One region of the Streptomyces blastmyceticus genome, then DNA from elsewhere that is predicted to be linked to it. Evidence: riboswitches for the same ligand, from Rfam matches in the RefSeq annotation. Region 1 holds a riboswitch; the other holds the start of a gene.

Region 1 (5,280 bases):
GCGGCGGCGATCCGCTCGCGCAGCGTCTCCTCCTCGGCGGACCACTTGGCGGCGAAGGCGGCCGGGTCCTCGTCGTACGCGAGCCGGCGCCGCACGACCTCGACCCGCTCCTCGGTCTCCCGCGAGGCCGCGACCTCGACGGTCAGCCCGAACCGGTCGAGCAACTGCGGGCGCAGCTCGCCCTCTTCGGGGTTCATGGTGCCGACGAGGAGGAAGCGGGCGGAGTGGCGTACGGATACGCCTTCGCGCTCGACGTACGAGGCGCCCATCGCCGCCGCGTCGAGCAGCAGGTCCACCAAGTGGTCGTGGAGGAGATTGACCTCGTCGACGTAGAGCACTCCGCGGTGCGCGTCCGCGAGCAGGCCCGGCTCGAAGGCCTTCACGCCCTCGGACAGGGCCCGCTCGATGTCGAGCGCGCCGACGAGCCGGTCCTCGGAGGCGCCGACGGGGAGTTCGACCATCCGGGCGGGCCGGGTGTCGCCCGCCCCCGACTCGTGGGGGCCATCGGGGCACGCCGGGTCCGGGGCGTCCGGAGCGCAGGAGAAGCGGCAGCCGCCGACGACGTCGACAGCGGGCATGAGCGCGGCGACGCCGCGCACCATCGTGCTCTTCGCGGTGCCCTTCTCGCCCCGTACGAGCACTCCGCCGATCGACGGGGAGATCGCGTTGAGCAGCAGGCCCAGGCGCATGTCGTCCATCCCGACGACCGCGGTGAACGGATAGGTGGCCGAGGCCATCAACGGGTACCCCCTTCGAGGGAATTGCTCTGACTGGTCCGCGCGGCGGGGGCGTTCACGGCGCGCCCGGCGGGATGAAGGGCGCGCCGGCCGGCACGCCGTCCTCGATCAGCCGCAGGAGCGCGTCCGTGTCCGCGTGCTCCTCGATGAGATCGCCCAGGCGGTCCAGCTGCTCCTCGCGCAGCGCCGCGAACGACGTGTCCGGCGCCGGTACGAACGCCCGGCCCGCGGCCTCGGCGACGCGGCGCAGGAACGCCCGCCGGAAGCCGTCGCTCTCCAGCGAGCCGTGCCAGTGCGTGCCCCACACCGCGCCCGAGCGGCAGCCGTCCAGGAACGGCTCGTCGCCGCCCAGCACTTCGGCGACGCCGTGGTGGATCTCGTAGCCCTCCACCCGCTCGCCCAGCGCCTCGCCGACCGGTCTGGCCAGCGTCTTCTCCCGGGCGAACCGCACCCGTACGGGCAGCAGGCCGAGGCCCTCGACCGTGCCCGCCTTCGACTCGACCTCGTCCTCGATGCGCTCGCCCAGCACCTGGAAGCCGCCGCAGACGCCCAGCACCGGCCGGCCCTCCGCCGCGCGCCGCGCGATCGCGTCCGCCAGCCCGCGCTCGCGCAGCCAGGCGAGCGCCCGTACGGTGCCGCGGGTGCCCGGCACGACGACCAGGTCGGCGTCGATCAGCTCCTCCGGGCGGTCCACGAAGCGCACGACGACGCCCGGTTCGGCGGCGAGCGCGTCGACGTCGGTGAAGTTCGACATCAGCGGCACCGCGCACACCGCGACGCGCAGCACGTCCGCGCCGTGCGGCGGGGCCACCACCGACTCCCGCACGGCCCCGCGCATCGACACCCGCAGGCCGTCCTCCTCGTCGATGCCGAGGCCGTGGGCGAACGGCAGCACGCCGACGGTGGGCCGCCCGGTCAGGTCCCGCAGCATCTTCAGACCGGGCTCCAGCAGCGTCACGTCGCCCCGGAACTTGTTGACCAGATAGCCCGCTATGTGGGCCTGGTCCTCACGGGACAGCAGCGCCGTCGTACCGAAGAACGACGCGAACACCCCGCCCCGGTCGATGTCGCCGACCACGACGACCGGCAGCCGCGCGGCCCGGGCTATGCCCATGTTGACGATGTCGGTGCGCCGCAGATTGATCTCGGCGGGGCTGCCCGCGCCCTCGCAGATCACCGCGTCGTGGGTGCGGCGCAGCTCGGCCAGGCAGTCGGTGACCGTCCCCAGCAACTGCTCCTGCCGCCCCGAATGGTAGCCGCGGGCGCTGAGCTCGCCCACCGGCTTGCCCATCAGCACCACCTGACTGCTGCGGTCGCTGCCGGGCTTGAGCAGCACGGGGTTCATCAGGGCCGACGGCTCGACCCGGGCGGCGGCCGCCTGCATGGCCTGGGCGCGGCCTATCTCCGCGCCCTCGCGGGTCACGAAGGAGTTGAGCGACATGTTCTGCGCCTTGAACGGCGCGACCTTGACGCCCTTGCGGACCAGCCACCGGCAGATCCCGGCGGTCACCACGCTCTTGCCCGCGTCCGAGGTCGTCCCGGCCACGAGCAGGCCCCCGCCCAGCGGGCCCGGGGGCCCGCTCATCTCCGCTGTCACCGGTTCCTCCTCGTAAGGCGATCTGGGGAAAGGCTGCCCGCCGCACGGCCCCGGGAGACGGCGGCCCGCACCCCGATCGCGACGCCCAGCGCCAGCAGCGACACGCGTCGGGAGAGCCGCACGGCGCGCTCGATGTCGGCGGTCTCCACGGGGCGGTTCTCCGCGCCCAGGACGGGGCGGTGCTCGACGCGGCCCTTGTACGCGAGCGTGCCGCCGAGGCGCACGCCGAGCGCCCCGGCGAACGCGGCCTCCACCGGGCCCGCGTTGGGGCTCGGGTGCCGGGACGCGTCGCGCCGGGCCACCCGCCAGGCGCCCCGCGGGTCGGGACCGGCGAGGACGGTGAGGGCGGCGGTCAGCCGCGCGCCGGGCCAGCCGACGACGTCGTCGAGCCGGGCCGAGGCCCAGCCGAAGCGCCGGTAGCGCGGCGACTTGTGGCCGACCATCGCGTCCAGGGTGTTGACGGCACGGAACCCGGCCAGCCCCGGCACCCCGCCCAGCGCCCCCCAGACGAGGGCGCCCACGACGGCGTCGGAGGTGTTCTCGGCGACGGACTCCACGACCGCGCGCGCCATCTGCGCGCCGTCCAGCGCCTGCGGGTCGCGCCCGCACAGGTGCGGCAGCCGCTCCCGGGCGACCTCGATGTCACCGGCGGCGAGCGCGCCCCCGATGGCCCGCGCCTCGCGGCCCAGCGAGGTGCCGCCCAGCACGGCCCAGGTGGTGGCGGCGGTCAGGGCGACGCCGGCGGTGCGGGAACGGCGTACGGTACGGGCCAGCGCTCCGGCGGCGGCCGCGGTGCCGCCCGCGCACAGCAGCGTGTGCAGGGCGCCGTAGCCGCGGTGGTCGCGCCACAGCCGCTGCTCCACCGCCTGCGCGGCACGGCCGAAGGCGGCCACGGGGTGGCCGCGGCGGGGGTCGCCGAGGGCGAGGTCGCCGAGGAAGCCGAGGGCGGCACCGCACGCGAAACCGAGGTGATCGGCGCGCATCGGCTCAGACCGCCGTCGTGCGATACCTGAGGACGAGGGTTCGGGATGGTCGACGGCAGCCGGGCATGGCGATGTGTCCTCACTCAGGGTCCGCGCCCTGGTTCGACGTGACCGGCGACCAGAGTCTCCTGGCTCCCGGATCGACGTCGCCCCGGCCTTCCCGCCCGCGTGCGCGGGCCGTGGCTCTCCGGTGGGGGAGACGCTCCCCGGTGACAGTGGCGGGACCGCGCCGGACTCGCACCGGCTTCCTCTGCTGTCGCCGTTTGGCCCCGGAAGTCCACCATGGGGTGTGAACGGGCGTCAACTTCCGTCCTGAGCTGGCCTTCGTTCCTCGGGGGCGCACCCAAAACGCCGGGCGGGCTGGATATCCGGCCCACCCGGCGTTTGAGGACAAGCGGCGCAGCCGCGACCTACGCGACGATCAAGTAGATGCCGTACCCCACCGCGGCCGCGCACAGCGCGAAGCACGCGTACGCGCCGGTGCGGGCGAGCGAACCCGGCCGCGTCCCCGCCGCGGAGGCGGAGGACGTGCCGACGATCCCCAGAGTGAAGACGCCGACCAATCCGACGGTCACCACGAGGCTGACGCCGAAGACCTGCCCAAGAGCTGCCCAGTCGATCTGCATGGTGTGGATTCCTTAGCTCGCCGCGGCGGCGGGGGTGCGCCCGGCTTCGGAGGAGACGGCGACCACCGGGGCGGCGGCCACGGGACCGGCCGGCGGCGGGGCGACGGCCTGGAGCGCGGCGGTGACCACGCCCGCCGGCTCGGCGTCCGGGACCTCGTCCAGGCTGTCGTGGGTGACGGGCTTGCGGCGGGAGGCGGCGTAGATCGCGCCGGACACCAGCAGGCCGAGGACGGCGACGGTGGTGACGCCCCAGTCGCCCTGGTCGGCGAGGAACGCGGCGCCACCGGCGACGAGGCCCGCGGCCGGCAGCGTCAGGCACCAGGCGATGGCCATCCGGCCCGCGGTCGACCAGCGGACGACGCCGCCCTTGCGGCCGAGGCCGGAACCCATGATCGAGCCGGAGCAGACCTGGGTGGTGGAGAGGGCGAAGCCGATGTGCGAGGAGGCGAGGATCACGGTCGCGGCGCCGGTCTGGGCGGCGAAGCCCTGCGGCGGCTGGATGTCGGTGAGGCCCTTGCCGAGCGTGCGGATGATGCGCCAGCCGCCCAGGTACGTACCGAGCGCGATGGCCAGGCCCGCGGAGACGATGACCCACAGCGGCGGGTCGGAGTGCGGGGCGACGACACCGCCGGTGACCAGCGCGAGGGTGATGACACCCATCGTCTTCTGGGCGTCGTTGGTGCCGTGGGCGAGGGAGACCAGGGCGGCCGAGGCGATCTGCCCGGCGCGGTAGCCCTTGGCGGTCTCCTTCTCGTCGCGGCCCTTGGCGAGCCGGTAGGTGAGCCGGGTCGCGACCATGGCGGCGATGCCGGCCACGACGGGCGCCGCGACCGCCGGGATGAGGACCTTCATGACGACCTTGTCGGCGTTCACCGCGTTGAAACCGACGGACACGATGGTCGCGCCGATCAGGCCGCCGAAGAGGGCGTGCGAGGAACTGGAGGGCAGTCCGGCCAGCCACGTCAGCAGGTTCCAGACGATCGCGCCGATCAGGCCCGCGAAGATCACTTCGGGTCTGATGCCGGCACTCTCGTCGATGATGCCCCCGGAGATGGTCTTGGCGACCTCGACGGACAGGAACGCGCCGACGAGATTGAGAACCGCCGACATCGCCACCGCGACCTTGGGCTTGAGCGCCCCGGTGGAGATGGTGGTGGCCATGGCGTTGGCCGTGTCGTGGAAGCCGTTCGTAAAGTCGAACACCAAGGCCGTGACGATCACGATCCCGATGAGAAGCGTGATGTGTTCCATTCACCCAGGCAATCAGCTCGATGGTCAGTACAGCGGTGACCGTAAAGACCCTGGGTGAACGGAAGGTGAACTGGGTCGGACCGAGT
Region 2 (5,280 bases), on a different contig from region 1:
CGTAGACCCCCGGGCCCGCCTCGCGCGGATAGCCGGCGGTGGCGAGTTCGTCCGCGACGGCCATCCGGGAGCGCGCCGCCTCCAGGCTGATGACGTCCGCGTCCAGCGCCTCGATGCCGGGCAGGATCTCGCCGAACTCGGCGTAGCACATGTGCGTGTGGATCTGGGTGTCCGCGCGGACCCCGCTCGTCGCCAGGCGGAACGCCTCGGTCGCCCACTCCAGATAACCGGGCCGGGCGGGCGCGCGCAGCGGCAGCAGCTCGCGCAGGGCGGGTTCGTCCACCTGGATCACGGCGGTGCCCGCCGCCTCCAGGTCCGCGACCTCGTCGCGCAGCGCGAGCGCGACTTGGCGGGCGGTCTCGGCGAGCGGCTGGTCGTCCCGGACGAAGGACCAGGACAGCATGGTGACGGGGCCGGTGAGCATGCCCTTCACGGGGCGCCGGGTCAACGACTGGGCGTAGCCCGTCCATTCGACGGTCATGGGCGCGGGCCGCGAGACGTCACCGGCGAGGATCGGCGGGCGGACGTAGCGCGTGCCGTAGGACTGCACCCAGCCGTGCCGGGTGGCGAGGTAGCCGTTCAGCCGCTCGGCGAAGTGCTGGACCATGTCGTTGCGTTCGGGTTCGCCGTGCACCAGCACGTCGAGGCCCGCCTTCTCCTGGAAGGCGATCACCTCGCGGATCTCCGCGGCGATCCGCTCGCGGTAGCCGTCGGCGGTCAGCTTCCCGGCGCGCAGCTCGGCCCGCGCGCGGCGCAGCTCGGCGGTCTGCGGGAAGGAGCCGATGGTGGTGGTCGGCAGCGGCGGCAGGCCGAGCCGGGCGCGCTGGGCGGCGGTCCGCTCCGCGTACGGCTGCGGTCGGCGCGCGTCCGCGGCGGTGACGGCGGCACAGCGCTCCCGTACGGCCGCGTCGCGGGTCAGCGCCGAGCCCGCGCGGGCCGTGAGGGCGGCCCGGTTGGCGGCGAGCTGCGGTGCCACCGCCTCGCGGCCCTCGCTCAGCGCCCTTGCCAGGGTGGCGACTTCGGCGGTCTTCTGCCGGGCGAAGGACAGCCAGCGGGCGACCTGCGGGTCGAGGTCGCGTTCCGCGGCGACGTCGAGCGGCACGTGCAGCAGGGAGCAGGACGGCGCCACGTCGAGCCGTTCGACCAGGCCGAGCAGGGTGGCCAGGGTGGACAGGGCCCGCTCCAGGTCGGCGGCCCAGACGTTGCGGCCGTCGACGACGCCCGCGATCAGCCGCTTGCCGGGCAGCCCGCCGAGGGCGGCGAGCGCGTCGAGGTTGGCGGCCGCGGGCCCGGTGAAGTCCATCGCGAGCCCCTCGACGGGGGACTGTGCGAGCACGGGCAGGGCGTCGCCGAGCCGGTCGAAGTAGGAGGCGACCAGCAGCTTCGGCCGGTCGGTCGCGGCGCCGAGCTCGCGGTAGGCGCGGGCGGTGGCGCCGAGCACCGACCGGGGCCGGTCCTGCACGAGCACGGGCTCGTCGAGCTGCACCCAGTCCGCCCCCGCCGCCCGCAGGTCCGCGAGCAGCGACGCGTACACCGGCAGCAGCCGGTCCAGGAGCGTCAGCGGCTCGAAGTCCGCCCCGGCGCCGGGCGCGGGCTTGGCCAGCAGCAGGAAGCTGACCGGCCCCAGCAGCACGGGCCGGGCCGTGAAGCCCGCCTCTCGCGCCTCACGGAACTCGGTGACCTGCTTGCGGGAATCCGGGGCGAACACAGCGTCCGGCCCCAACTCGGGTACGAGATAGTGGTAATTGGTGTCGAACCACTTCGTCATCTCCAGCGGCGGCACCTGTGCCGTGCCGCGGGCCATGGCGAAGTAGACGTCCAGCTCGGTGCCGGCCGCCGCCCGGTGCCGCTCCGGCACCGCGCCGACCGCCCAGGCCGTGTCCAGGACGTGGTCGTAGAGCGAGAAGTCGCCGGTGGCCACCTCGGTGATGCCCGCCTCGCGCAGCTCCTCGCGGGCCGCGGCCCGCAGCGCGGCGGCGGTTTCCAGCAGCTGACCGGCGTCCAGGTGGCCGGCCCAATAGCTCTCGGTGGCCTTCTTCAGCTCGCGGCGCGGCCCTTGCCGCGGATAGCCGTGCAGGGTGGGGCGTACGCGTGCGACATGCGTCTGCTTCACGGAACTCTCCTCCGGAGTTCGGTGGGTCCGTACCCCGTGCGGGTGTACGGGCAGTGGCAGGTCTTCGGACTCGTGGGCGCGCTCCGGTCCCTCGTCGAAGGGCCGGGCACCTACTGGCGGTCGCTTCCCGGACGTCGTCCAGTGCTCATGACCGCGGTCGTTCCCACTCACCGCTGCGGGGCAGTTCCGGATTCGCACCGGATTCCCTCTTGCGACGCTCCCGCCTGGCGGACGGGGCGAACCAGCTGCACCGGCCAGCATAGTCACAGGAGTTGCGGGCCGGGCGTACTCTGTGATCATGGCCATTCGCACTGCCGTACGGCGCGTGGTGTCGCTCGTCCCCTCGCTCACCGAGGCCGTGGCCGTCACCGCGCCCGGGCTGCTCGTCGGCGCCACCGACTGGTGCGACCACCCCGCCGGGCTCGACGTGACCCGGATCGGTGGCACCAAGAACCCCGACGTGGCCCGGATCGCCGCCCTCGCGCCCGACCTCGTCCTCGCCAACGAGGAGGAGAACCGCGCCCCCGACCTCGCCGCGCTGCGTGCGGCGGGCCTGCGGGTGCTGGTCACCGAAGTGCGCACCCTGGAGCAGGCGTTCGGGGAGCTGGAGCGGGTGCTGGTGGAGGGGTGCGGGCTGGAGCGGCCCGGGTGGCTGGCGGAGGCCGAGGACGCGTGGCGGGAGGTGCGGCCGACGGGCCCGGCCGTGCGGGCGGTGGTGCCGGTGTGGCGGCGGCCGTGGATGGTCCTGGGCCGGGACACCTTCGCGGGGGACGTCCTCGCCCGGCTCGGTGTCGCCCATACGCACGCGGGGCACGCGGAGCGCTATCCCCGCGTGCCCCTCGACGAGCTGACCTCGTGCGGCGCCGAACTGGTCGTCCTGCCCGACGAGCCGTACCGCTTCACCGCGGACGACGGCCCGGAGGCGTTCCCCGGGCTGCCGTCCGCGCTCGTCAGCGGCCGTCACCTCACGTGGTACGGGCCTTCGCTGACGCAGGCGCCCCGGGTGCTGGCCGCGGCGCTGCGAGCAGCCGGCCGCTGACCAGGCCGCGCAGGGTGCACACGGCGGCGACCAGCCAGGCCGCGACGAGCAGCGCGTAGAGCCCGTAGGCCAGGCCGTTGAAGGCGTGCAGACCGGTGTGGCGGGCGAGCCCGGCGGCGCCGGTGACGCAGGTGCCGATGGGGAAGGTGAAGGCCCACCACGTCATCGCGAAGCCCATGCCGCGCCGGAAGGCCCGCACCACCATGGCGGTGGCCAGCGCCAGCCACAGCAGCGCGAAGCCCATCACGGGGGTGCCGTAGAGCACGCCGAAGGCGGTCATCGCCTGGGTGTAGGAGGCGGCGGCGGTGCCGTGCGCGGCGTCGGCGACGTTGTTGACGGCCGTGGTCGACTGCCCGAGCGGGCCGAGGACGAGGAAGAGGGCCGGGGTCAGCGCGAGGGGCAGCGCACCGTGGTGGATCAGCCGGGCGAACACCAGCGGCAGGATGACCAGCGTGGCCAGCAGGCTCATGCCGAACAGCGCGTAGCAGCCGAGCAGCATGGCCTCCTGCCACTGGCCGTGCGGCAGGTGCGCCACCAGCGCCGGGCCGGTCGCGGCGGACACCATGGGCGCGACGACCGGGAGGAGCCAGACGGGCGAGGCGCCGTCCACCCCGATCCTGTGCCGGGTGACCATCAGGTACGGGATGCCCGCGGCCGCCGCGAGACCGATCACCGTGCCCGCCACCCAGAGGACGGCGTCGGCGGCGACGGCCGTGTCCTTGCCGATGACGTCCGAGCCCACGCCGAGCGTGACGCTGCCGACGGCCAGCAGGGCCATGGCCAGGCAGCCGTAGAACGGCGCGACCATCGGGTCGGCGAGGTGGCGGCGGGCCTGGTCGGGGTGGCGCAGCCAGTGCGCGGCGCGGGCGGTCAGCAGGGTGAGCAGCCCGAGGGCGGCCAGCGCCCACACGACCTCGTACGCGCCGCGCAGCCCGGGCGCCCGCAGCGGGAGGGCGCTGCCTGCGCCCGCGACGATGGCGGTGCCCATCACGGCGGCGTACCAGTTCGGGCCGAGGTGACGGACACCGGGCCGCGAGTGGTGACGCGTGAGGGGGGTGGGGCTGGGATGGACGAGCGTGGTCATGTCTCCACGATCGCCCGTGACGCTCCGCGCGACCAGAGGCCATCGGTCTATGAGGGCATAAGCTGGGTTTATGAGCGATCCGAGGAGTTCCGACGAGCCGAGGAGCCCGCTCGCGCACCGGGTGCCCGATCTCGGGGCGCTGGAGCTGCTGCTCGCCGTGGCCCGGCTGGGCAGCCTGGGGCGGGCGGCCCGCGAGGTGGGCATCACCCAGCCCGCCGCCAGCAGCCGGATCCGCAGCATGGAGCGCATGCTCGGCGTGGCCCTGGTCGAGCGCTCACCGCGCGGTTCCCGGCTCACCGACGCGGGGGCGCTCGTCACCGACTGGGCGCGGCGGGTCGTCGAGGCCGCCGAGGCGTTCGACGCGGGCACGCAGGCGCTGCGCGGCCGCCGGGACTCCCGGCTGCGGGTGGCCGCGAGCATGACCATCGCCGAGTATCTGCTGCCGGGCTGGCTGATCGCGCTGCGCGGGCTGCTGCCCGGTACGGCCGTCTCGCTGCTCGCCGGGAACTCCGCGGCCGTCGCGGACCGGCTGCGCGCGGGCGAGGCCGACCTCGGCTTCGTCGAGGGCCTCGACGTGCCCGCGGGGCTGGACGGCGCGGTCATCGGCCACGACCGGCTGGCCGTCGTGGTCGCCCCGGGCCACGCGTGGGCCCGCCGCCGCGCCCCGCTCTCCCCCGCGGAGCTGGCGGCCGCCCCGCTGATCCTCCGCGAGCGCGGCTCCGGCACCCGGCAGGTCCTCGACGCGGCCCTGGCGGGCCACGGCGGCCTGGCGGCCCCGCTGCTCGAACTCTCCTCGACGACGGCGGTGAAGGCGGCCGTCGTCAGCGGCGCGGGCCCCTCCGTCCTGAGCGAGCTCGCCGTGGGCGAGGAGCTCGCGGCCCGGCGGCTCGTGGAGATTCCGGTGGCGGTGCGGCTGCGGCGCGATCTGCGGGCGGTGTGGCCGATGGGGCAACGACCGACGGGCCCGGCACGTGAGTTGCTGTCGCTGACGCGGGGGTGAGCGTGCGGGTGGCTCGGGGGGGGCGTTCCCCAACCCCGCCCCTT

The links. A riboswitch is a leader RNA that binds a small molecule or an ion and turns the genes downstream of it on or off. The one in region 1 is predicted to bind cobalamin.
Region 2: linked by a shared signal. The riboswitch ahead of metE (5-methyltetrahydropteroyltriglutamate--homocysteine S-methyltransferase) and the one ahead of ABD269_RS09565 (cobalamin biosynthesis protein) in region 1 are both predicted to bind cobalamin.

The regions. Positions count from the first base shown of each region.
Region 1 covers NZ_BAAABW010000011.1:23,615-28,894, forward strand. Annotated here, with positions in the region: gene ABD269_RS09555 (putative cobaltochelatase) at 1-737, opposite strand, end outside; gene ABD269_RS09560 (cobyric acid synthase) at 793-2,322, opposite strand; gene ABD269_RS09565 (cobalamin biosynthesis protein) at 2,331-3,317, opposite strand; cobalamin riboswitch at 3,440-3,567, opposite strand; gene ABD269_RS09570 (hypothetical protein) at 3,728-3,943, opposite strand; gene ABD269_RS09575 (inorganic phosphate transporter) at 3,956-5,194, opposite strand.
Region 2 covers NZ_BAAABW010000039.1:66,789-72,068, forward strand. Annotated here, with positions in the region: gene metE (5-methyltetrahydropteroyltriglutamate--homocysteine S-methyltransferase) at 1-2,113, opposite strand, end outside; cobalamin riboswitch at 2,152-2,375, opposite strand; gene ABD269_RS32410 (helical backbone metal receptor) at 2,412-3,152, shown strand; gene ABD269_RS32415 (TDT family transporter) at 3,079-4,236, opposite strand; gene ABD269_RS32420 (LysR family transcriptional regulator) at 4,307-5,236, shown strand.